Regions from separate parts of the Enterobacter sp. RIT637 genome, predicted to be linked through region 1. Evidence: predicted binding sites of a transcription regulator. Region 1 holds the regulator's gene; each other region holds the start of a gene.
What was found. The regulator PhoB, encoded in region 1, activates phosphate uptake and scavenging genes when phosphate is short. The targets are predictions, from matches to a motif close to CTGTCATAAAACTGNCNNAT.

Region 1 (3,283 bases):
CAAAGCTGAAGCGGGTTCCTTTGCCCAGCGTACTTTGAATATCAAGACGGCTTTCATGATGATGCACCGCGTGCTTCACAATTGCCAGCCCCAGGCCGCTTCCCCCGGTCTGCCGTGAACGCGCTTTATCCACACGGTAGAATCGCTCGGTCAGACGCGGTATATGCTCAGGGGCAATCCCCGGCCCGTTGTCCTCAACGCTAAACTCAGCGCCCGCGGTTACACGCTGCCAGCGCACCACTATATGGGTCCCTTCCGGCGTATGATTCACCGCGTTATACACCAGGTTGGAAATGGCACTGCGCAGTTCATCTTCACTGCCAAGCACCTTCAGGGTGCCGTCGACCTCAAAGCTAATCTGATGTTTTTTATGGCTTAACGTTTGCGCTTCGCGCTCCACCACCCGCAGCATCATCGGCACATCGATGGTGTCATTCAGCGCCAGTGAAGGTGCGGCTTCAATCTTCGAGAGCGTCAGCAGCTGCTTCACCAGGCCTTCCATACGGTGCGTTTGCTCGCGCATGGTGTGCAGCGCTTTTTCACGCGGCGCACCTTCGAGCGTTTGCTCCTGCATCATCTCCAGGTAGCCCTGAAGCACGGTCAACGGGGTGCGTAATTCGTGGCTCACGTTCGCGAAGAAGTTGCGTCTCGCCCCTTCCAGCTGGTGCATCTGGGTGACATCCCGCGCCACCATCAGCCACTGCCGATCGCTGTAGGGCATCACGCGGATTTCCAGATGACGCCCGTTGTTGAGCCTCAGATTATGCGGCCCCGTAAAATCACGCTTTTTCAGATACAGCGTGAACTCCGGATAACGCAGCAGGTTAAGAATGTTTTGCCCGTTATCGTCCGGCCAGCGCAGGCCCAGCAGCTGTTGCGCCAGGCCGTTACACCAGAAAATCGTGCCTTCTTCAGTGGTCAGAATGACGGCATCCGGCAGCGACTCCGCGCCGCTGCGAAAGCGTTTGATTAAGCTTCCCAGCTCGCGACGTCGCTTTTTATTGCGCATCTGCATCTGGTGCAGACCATACAGCAGCGGTTCCCAGCTGCCGCTTCCCGGCGGAGGGGTCATGCTTCTGTCCACCCACAGCCACCAGGAAAGGCGCAGTAAGTTCCAGAAATGCCAGATTAATAACCCGGTCACTGCCGCCAGCAAAAACCACGGCAGATGCCCAACGATGGCCCCCAGAATGAAGGCCGGAATACAGCATAAGATCAGTTCAAAGACGAGCCTTTTCCATGACAGACGTTCCAGCACGCGTCACACTCCTGTCACTGTTCAGAAACGGGTCGAAAAACGATAACCCGTACCGCGGACCGTCTGAACCATGCGATCGTGACCGCTCAGCTCCAGCGCTTTACGCAGGCGGCGAATATGCACATCAACCGTCCGGTCTTCCACATACACGTTAGTTCCCCAGACGTTATTCAGCAACTGCTCGCGGCTGTAGACGCGTTCCGGGTGGGTCATAAAGAAGTGCAGGAGTTTAAATTCGGTAGGTCCCATGTCGAGGGGATTTTCGCCGGTCATCACGCGGTGTGACGTTGGGTCAAGGCTGAGGCCCTGCATCTCAATCACCTCTTCCACCGCCATCGGCGAAATGCGGCGCATGACGGCTTTGATGCGTGCCACCAGCTCTTTCGGGGAGAACGGCTTGGTGATGTAATCGTCCGCGCCGGTTTCCAGACCGCGCACGCGATCCTCTTCTTCACCGCGCGCCGTCAGCATGACAACCGGAATATCGCGGGTCATCGCTTCACGTTTAAGATGTTTGATAAACTGCAGGCCAGATCCGCCAGGCAACATCCAGTCAAGCAGAATCAGATCGGGCCAGGGTTCATTCAGCTGGTTCACCGCGCTGTCATAATCTTCCGCTTCAACCGGCTGGAAGCCATTTTGTTCGAGCACGAAGCACACCATTTCACGAATTGGAGCTTCATCTTCTACGACCAGAATACGTCTCGCCATACTTTGCCCTGTCTTATCTTATTTAAGTTACAAGTTTGTAATGCGGCGTCATTATGCGTCAGATTTATGACAGATTTATGAAAAACCTTACCACCATAAATGGCAAACTGTTGTTTTATTACAGCGGTTATTTTCCACTCCCTGAGAGTTTATAATCGCCATCAACTCTTTTCGCCACGGATCAGCTATGCGCATACTTCACACTTCAGACTGGCATCTGGGTCAAAACTTTTACAGCAAAAGCCGGGCGGCGGAACACGAAGCCTTCCTGAACTGGCTGCTGGAGACGGCACAATCGCATGACGTGGATGCGATTATTGTCGCGGGTGACATCTTCGATACCGGTTCTCCACCGAGCTATGCGCGTGAGCTCTATAACCGTTTCGTGGTGAACCTGCAGCAGACCGGCTGTCATCTGGTGATTGTTGCCGGAAACCACGACTCTGTGGCCACGCTAAATGAATCCCGCGATATTCTGGCGTTTCTCAATACCACCGTGGTGGCCAGCGCCGGGCATGCCCCGCAGATCCTGAAAAAACGTGACGGCACGCCGGGAGCGGTGCTGTGCCCCATTCCATTTTTACGTCCGCGCGATATCGTGCAGAGCCAGGCGGGACTTTCCGGCGGCGAAAAGCAACAGCATTTATTACAGGCTATCACTGATTATTATCACCAGCAGCATACCGATGCCTGCGCCCTGCGCGGCGAAACGGCAATCCCGGTGATAGCAACCGGGCATCTCACCACCGTGGGTGCCAGTAAAAGTGACGCCGTACGTGACATCTATATCGGCACGCTGGATGCCTTCCCGGCGCAGAACTTCCCGCCAGCCGACTACATCGCGCTCGGGCACATTCACCGCGCGCAGATCGTCGGCGGCTGCGAGCATATCCGCTACTGCGGCTCGCCCATTTCGCTCAGCTTCGATGAAACAGGCAAGGCCAAATCCGTGCATCTTGTCAGTTTTACCGACGGTAAACTCAGCGCTGTCGAGACGCTGGACGTGCCCGTTACCCAACCGCTGGCAGTGCTAAAAGGCGATCTGGCGGCCATCGCTGAACGGCTTGAGCAGTGGCGTGGCGTCGAGCAGGTTCCGCCCGTCTGGCTGGATATCGAAATCACCACCGATGACTACCTGCACGATATGCAGCGTAAAATTCAGGCGCTGACGGAAGATTTGCCCGTCGAAGTCTTACTGGTACGCCGCAGCCGCGAGCAGCGCGAGAAAATTCTGTTAAGTGCGCAGCGTGAAACGCTCAGTGAACTGCGGGTGGAAGAGGTGTTTGAGCGTCGGTTGTCTCAGGAAGAGATTGA
Region 2 (3,283 bases), on a different contig from region 1:
CGCGCGGTCCACCGCTTCCATGGCGGAGAGGTTGCCGTACCAGGCGATGTCCACTTTATTAAAGCGCATCCCCTGGATGATGCCCGCGTAGTCCGGGGCAAAGAAGGCGTTCACTTTGATCCCCAGTTTGGTTTCCATATCTTTCAGGAACGGTTCCCACTGGGGTTTCAGGTTCTGCTGTGATTCCGTCGAAATAATGCCGAAGTTCAGCGCTTTTTCCTGCTCTTCCGCATACGCCGGGCTTAACAGGGTGCTGATGCTGAACATGCTGGTGAAGGCCAGCGCGGCAACCGTTTTATAGCTCATTTCCATTCCTCGTTATGGGGACGTTATGCAGCCTGCGCGTTCTCTTCGACGCGATTAATGCTGCGGTAGAGATGGTCAAAACGTTCGTTATCAAACTGGTGGCTTGCGCCATCAAAGAACACGTGCCCCTGACGCAGGGCGACGATGCGCTCGCAGTAGCGCAGGGCGTAATCCACCTGATGCAGCGTCACCACCACGGTGATGCCGTCGTGCTGGTTAATGTCGCGCAGGGTTTCCATTACGATGCGTGCCGATTCCGGGTCCAGCGAGGCGATGGGTTCATCGGCAAGAATGATTTTTGCTTTCTGCATCAGCGCGCGGGCGATAGCGACGCGCTGCTGTTGTCCACCGGACAGGGTGGAGACGCGCTGGTGGGCGAAATGCGCCATGCCGACGCGGGTCAGCGCCTGTAAGGCTTCCTGCTTCTGGGACGGGGAGAACCAGCGCAGGCAGGTACGCCAGAACGGGGTGCTACCGAGCGCGCCAATCAGCACGTTCTCCAGCACCGTCAGGCGGTTAACCAGGTTGAACTGCTGGAAGATGTAGCCCGTCTGGGCGCGGCTTTTGCGAATATCGCTCGCCAGACGGCCCGCGCGCTGCACGGTATTGCCCAGCAGCTCGACGTGGCTTTCCGGCGTTTTATCGCAGGTGATGAGGCCGCTTAAATGGCGCAGAAGGGTGGATTTACCTGAACCGGACGGCCCGAGAAGCGCCACCATGTCGCCCTGCTGGACGGTCAGATCAACGGCATGCAGCGCCTTGTTGTGATTGAAGGTCTTGCTCAGTTTCTCGACGCGGATGACGGTTTGCATGTGCTGGGCCTCACGATAAATGTGGCCTCATGCTGGCGCATCAATGTGACATTTGGGTTAAGTGTGGGTTGCGGGAATTTGAAGAGTTGAGGGGAGTTTTATGACAATCACCGTAGGCCCGGTCAGCGCAGCGCCACCGGGCGCTGTTGCCGGATGCGCTGCGCTTATCCGGCCTACGATTTAACGACGTTAATCATCCACGGCACGCCGTATTTGTCGGTGACCTTACCGAAGCCGTGCGCCCAGAAGGTTTCCTGCCAGGCCATTTCGACATTTCCGCCTGCGGCGAGATTGTCGAACCAGCGCTTACCTTCTGCCACGTCCTGGGTGTCGAGCACCAGCGTGAAGCCCGCGTACTGCGCGCTGCTGCCGGGCGGTATTCCGTCGCTCATCATGATATCGCTGCCCGCGATGCGGACGTTAGAGTGGGCGATGGCGGAATCGGGAAACTGCATGCCGGACGGACAGCCTTCCTCGCTGTTTTCGTCTTTTGGCATTTCGCCGAAGGTGATTTTATAAAGGAGTTCTGCGCCGACGGCTTGCTGGTAGAAAGAAGTGGCTTCTGCACAGTTGCCGGCGAAAGAGATGTAGGGACTTAACGGCATAATCTTTACCTCACGTAAGAAAAGCCCGTTAAGTGTAGTTCCCGAAAACCCGGTAAGCGAAGCGCCACCGGGCGGGTAAATCAGTTCTTTTTCACGAACTCGGATTTCAGTTTCATTGGACCGAAGCCGTCAATTTTGCAGTCGATGTTGTGATCGCCTTCAACCAGACGGATGTTCTTCACTTTGGTGCCGATCTTCAGCATGGAAGAGCTGCCTTTCACCTTCAGATCTTTCACTACGGTGACGCTGTCGCCGTCGGCCAGAAGGTTGCCGTTCGCATCTTTTACGATGAGGGTATCGCTGTCCTGCGACGGCTCGGCGTCATTCCATTCGTGTGCGCATTCCGGGCAGATGAACATGCCATTATCTTCGTAAGTGTATTCAGAATTGCATTTCGGGCAGTGTGGGAGTTGCATGTCGGTATCCTCAAAAAAGTGTTAACACGCTGGAAAGTGCCAGCTAAATGACGGCAGAGTGCCGAAAAAGGCGGCAAGTATAACGCAAATCCACACTTTTGTCGGTGCTATTGCATAATAAAAAAAATGCAAAAATTGTGCGGCGAGTGACACTTGCTGTCAGTCAGTTAAGCGATGCTTTGATGCATTAAGACGATGGAAAGAAATGATGCTAAATATATCGAATATTTTATTGCATCAAATTGCTACGCTCTTCCATTTCGGATAAGGTTAAGCAACAAGTTGTTATTTATCCATGTTCACCAACGCCATTCATCCCATGGTGGTGGGGAGTTACCTCTCTTTTTAGGTGGGTAAATAGCAATGATATATCCTGATGTTTCCTGAAAATGAGCTACGCTTTTTATCTTTTGGCTTTCCGGCCAAGGGGGCCGTTTTACGCGCCTTGCAAGGATGGTTATTTATTTCTGATAGCCATCAATTAGTTATATTTTGCGAACATGTTTCCATACGTGATCATATAAGCCGAAACAGCATAATCAAAACAAAGTGGCTTAATAAAAGTAATAAATTTGCGTTAAGGAAAGGCTTTTATCATGCACACACAGACCATTTTTGAATTAAGCCAGGAAGCTGAGCGTCTGTTACAGCTCGCGCTACAGAATCTTGAGACCTTGAAATCAATGCCAGGTTCGATGCTGGATAGCGCGACGGCCGCGGTGAGAGGCGTTAATAATAATGTACTGCCCTTACATTTCAGCGCCCGAGGCGTCGATGCTCAGCAGGCGATGCTAAATAATGAATTACGCAAAATAACCCGCCTCGAAATGGTATTGGCCATTGTCGGGACCATGAAGGCGGGTAAATCAACCACCATTAATGCGATTGTGGGTACCGAGGTATTGCCGAACCGCAACCGGCCAATGACTGCGCTCCCGACGCTGATCCGCCATACGCCGGGTCAGAAGGAGCCGGTACTTCATTTCTCGCATGTCTCTCCTATTGACGCGTTGATCCTGCAACTGCAGAAAAAGCTCTGCGATGACGATCGCGGCAAGCTGGCTCAGCGTCTTGAAATAGATAAAGACATGAATACCCTGCTGGAGCGTATCGAAAAAGGTGAGCCATTTGAAAAGCATCATCT
Region 3 (3,283 bases), on a different contig from region 1:
CGTTTCGCCAATCGCTTTCGCCATCGACGGGGTGATTTTGTCACCGTACAGAATCGCTTTCCCGTTAACGTTACGCGCGGCGCGACCGATGGTCTGGATCAGCGAACGCTCGGAACGCAGGAAGCCCTCTTTGTCCGCATCCAGAATCGCCACCAGCGAGACTTCCGGCATATCCAGGCCTTCTCGCAGCAGGTTGATCCCCACCAGCACGTCAAACTCGCCCAGACGCAGATCGCGAATAATCTCCATGCGCTCGACGGTGTCGATATCCGAGTGCAGATAACGCACCTTCTCGCCGTGCTCTTCCAAATACTCGGTCAGGTCTTCCGCCATGCGTTTGGTGAGCGTGGTCACCAGCACGCGCTCGTTGATCGCCGAACGGGCGCGAATTTCCGAGAGCAGATCGTCCACCTGAGTGGCCACCGGACGAACTTCAATAATCGGGTCAAGCAGGCCCGTTGGGCGCACAACCTGATCGACAACGTCTTCACCGGATTTCTCCAGCTCGTAGTTGCCCGGCGTGGCCGAGACGTAAATGGTTTGCGGCGCGAGCGCCTCAAACTCTTCAAACTTCATCGGGCGGTTATCCAGCGCTGACGGCAGGCGGAAGCCGTACTCCACCAGCGTCTCTTTACGCGCCCGGTCACCGCGGTACATCCCGCCGATCTGCGGGATCGTGACGTGGGATTCGTCGATCACCAGCAAACCGTCTGCCGGAAGGTAGTCAAACAGCGTCGGCGGCGGCTCGCCCGGCCCGCGCCCGGAGAGGAAGCGCGAGTAGTTTTCAATGCCGGAGCAGTAGCCCAGCTCGTTCATCATCTCAAGGTCGAACTGGGTGCGCTGGCTCAGGCGCTGCTCTTCGAGCAGCTTATTGTTCGCCAACAGCACCTTGCGGCGGTCGGCCAGCTCTACTTTGATCTCTTCCATCGCCTGCACGATACGCTCACGCGGCGTCACGTAGTGCGTTTTCGGATAGATGGTAAAACGCTGGATCACCGATTCAATGTGTCCGGTCAGCGGATCGAACAGCGACAGGCGTTCAACCTCTTCGTCAAACAGCTCGACGCGAAGCGCCATATCGTCTGATTCCGCCGGGAAGATGTCGATCACCTCACCGCGTACGCGGAACGTCCCGCGCTGGAACGCCTGATCGTTACGGGCATACTGCAGCTCCGCCAGACGGCGAACGATGGCGCGCTGGTCGATGATCATCCCCTGCGTCAGGTGCAGCATCATCTTGAGATAGAGATCCGGATCGCCCAGACCGTAGATCGCGGAAACCGATGCGACGACGACCACGTCGCGACGCTCCAGAAGCGCCTTAGTGGCCGACAGTCGCATCTGCTCGATGTGTTCGTTCACCGAGGCGTCCTTCTCAATGAAGGTGTCAGAGCTCGGCACATAGGCTTCTGGCTGGTAGTAATCGTAGTAGGAGACGAAATACTCCACCGCGTTTTCGGGGAAGAACTCTTTCATCTCACCGTAGAGCTGCGCCGCCAAAGTTTTATTGGGTGCCAACACCATCGTGGGGCGCTGGAGATCCGCAATCACGTTGGCGATGGTGAAGGTTTTACCCGAGCCGGTTACCCCCAATAGCGTCTGATGCGCCAGCCCATCTTCCAGCCCCTCTTCCAGACGGCGGATGGCCTCGGGCTGATCCCCCGAAGGACGGAAAGCAGAATTCAATTTGAACGGTTTACTCATGGGCGACAACCTGATGACGTTATAAGCGGCAGGTGAGTAATTTTACTCGTTGTTGCCAGGAATGCCAGTAAAAAACACTGGATGAAAAACCAGTAGCATGTCAGGATATTTAGCATAGCGCCTGAATGATTGGTGCGATAACGACCAAAATTTGGACTGTGACAATATAAAACACCAGTCAAGTCAGGTTATCCCCAGAACTTTTCCTTTTTTAACATTTGTCAAGCCAGGTAATGATAGTTTTGTGGCAACGGGTGACAGTTTCATGACGGCAATTGATTTTATCTAACCAGTTAATTACAAAGCGATATTTTCTAAAGCCGTGTTTCGCATCAATTCGGGCGTAACCCGCGTGTTCTCTCGCTTATCGCGTGTTTTCTAACTCTAATGCACATGGTTATCCACAGGAATAGTGGATAACTGCGTCCAGCCCGTACAGACCGCCACTCGGCAAATTCCCGGTTTTTCCCACGAGGCGGCAACAAAAAATTTTTATAGCTATTTTTTGATGCTAAACAGTTGAGTCATTCATAACCCACTCGTGCGATCTCGCTCACAAATCCACCATTTCACGCCCTGCACCACAATTCACCGCTTCCGGCACCGTAGATGTGCAATTTGAGGAACCGCGAGACGATCCACAGAGACTTATTCCTAAAAAAGTCCCTTTTTTAATCACTTTATCGTTTCTGGCAGGCGTTTTGCAGAGTCGACAACGAGCGTCATCAATAACCCTTTTTAAGGAGAGAAAGATGTTGAGTCTGCGTGCTGTGAATCAGTTTTACGGAAGCCAACATACGCTATGGAACCTGGATTTAGATTTTCCGCAAGGCATATGTACAGGCGTCGTTGGCCTGCCGGGAATGGGCAAAACGACCCTGATGAACTGCATTACCGGAAAAGTGCCCGTCGAAAGCGGCACCATTATCTGGCATGAAGCCGGCGCGCCGCCGCGCGATTTGCTCCGCCAGGCATCAGAGCACCTTTCCATGCCGGGCATAGGCTATGTGCCGCAGGACAGGCGGATCTTTTCCCAGCTGACGATTGATGAGAATTTGCATATTGCGATGCAGGCCGTGGGGAAACCCGATCCTGAGGCGAAAAGAGACGTTTACGACCTGTTTCCGGCACTCTATTCGCTGCGGCAGGCCCGCGCCAACACGCTCTCGCCAGACGACCAGTACCAGTTGGCCCTGGCCAACGCGCTGGTGAACCGCCCGCGCCTGCTGATCCTTGATGAGCCCCTGCACGGCGCAGGACACAGCTTCGCCCAGAAGCTGGGGCAGCTACTGGTGCGCTTAAACCGGGAGTTAGGTATGACGGTGCTGTTAGCGGAGCAACAGCTGTCGTTTATCCGCCGGGTTGCGGAGCGTTTCTGTATGCTCTATCGCGGACGTAACGTGGCGCAGGGCCACGTTAACGAACTGGATGACGAGCTTATCGCCCACTGGATGTCGCGGGAAGCAAGACGCTGAGGTCGAGATAACGCCCGGTTTCGGCATTTTCCGCGCCGTCAGCAAGCCAGGGAATTTCCCCAAGGCACGGGGCGGGAAGTACGCGCCTGAGCGTCGCCAGATAC

Region 2: phnC (phosphonate ABC transporter ATP-binding protein) is a predicted target of PhoB. The motif match lies at 1,206-1,225, and genes of this name have one in related genera.
Region 3: uvrB (excinuclease ABC subunit UvrB) is a predicted target of PhoB. The motif match lies at 1,957-1,976, and genes of this name have one in related genera.

What each region holds. Positions count from the first base shown of each region.
Region 1 covers NZ_JAIHAZ010000014.1:5,571-8,853, forward strand. The annotation lists gene phoR (phosphate regulon sensor histidine kinase PhoR) at 1-1,258, opposite strand, end outside; gene phoB (phosphate response regulator transcription factor PhoB) at 1,280-1,969, opposite strand; gene sbcD (exonuclease subunit SbcD) at 2,157-3,283, shown strand, end outside.
Region 2 covers NZ_JAIHAZ010000023.1:38,099-41,381, forward strand. The annotation lists gene phnD (phosphonate ABC transporter substrate-binding protein) at 1-306, opposite strand, end outside; gene phnC (phosphonate ABC transporter ATP-binding protein) at 330-1,118, opposite strand; gene yjdN (VOC family metalloprotein YjdN) at 1,292-1,723, opposite strand; gene K5E19_RS21820 (zinc ribbon domain-containing protein YjdM) at 1,804-2,139, opposite strand; gene crfC (clamp-binding protein CrfC) at 2,736-3,283, shown strand, end outside.
Region 3 covers NZ_JAIHAZ010000003.1:244,449-247,731, reverse strand. The annotation lists gene uvrB (excinuclease ABC subunit UvrB) at 1-1,704, opposite strand, end outside; gene K5E19_RS08080 (ABC transporter ATP-binding protein) at 2,457-3,179, shown strand; gene bioD (dethiobiotin synthase) at 3,142-3,283, opposite strand, start outside.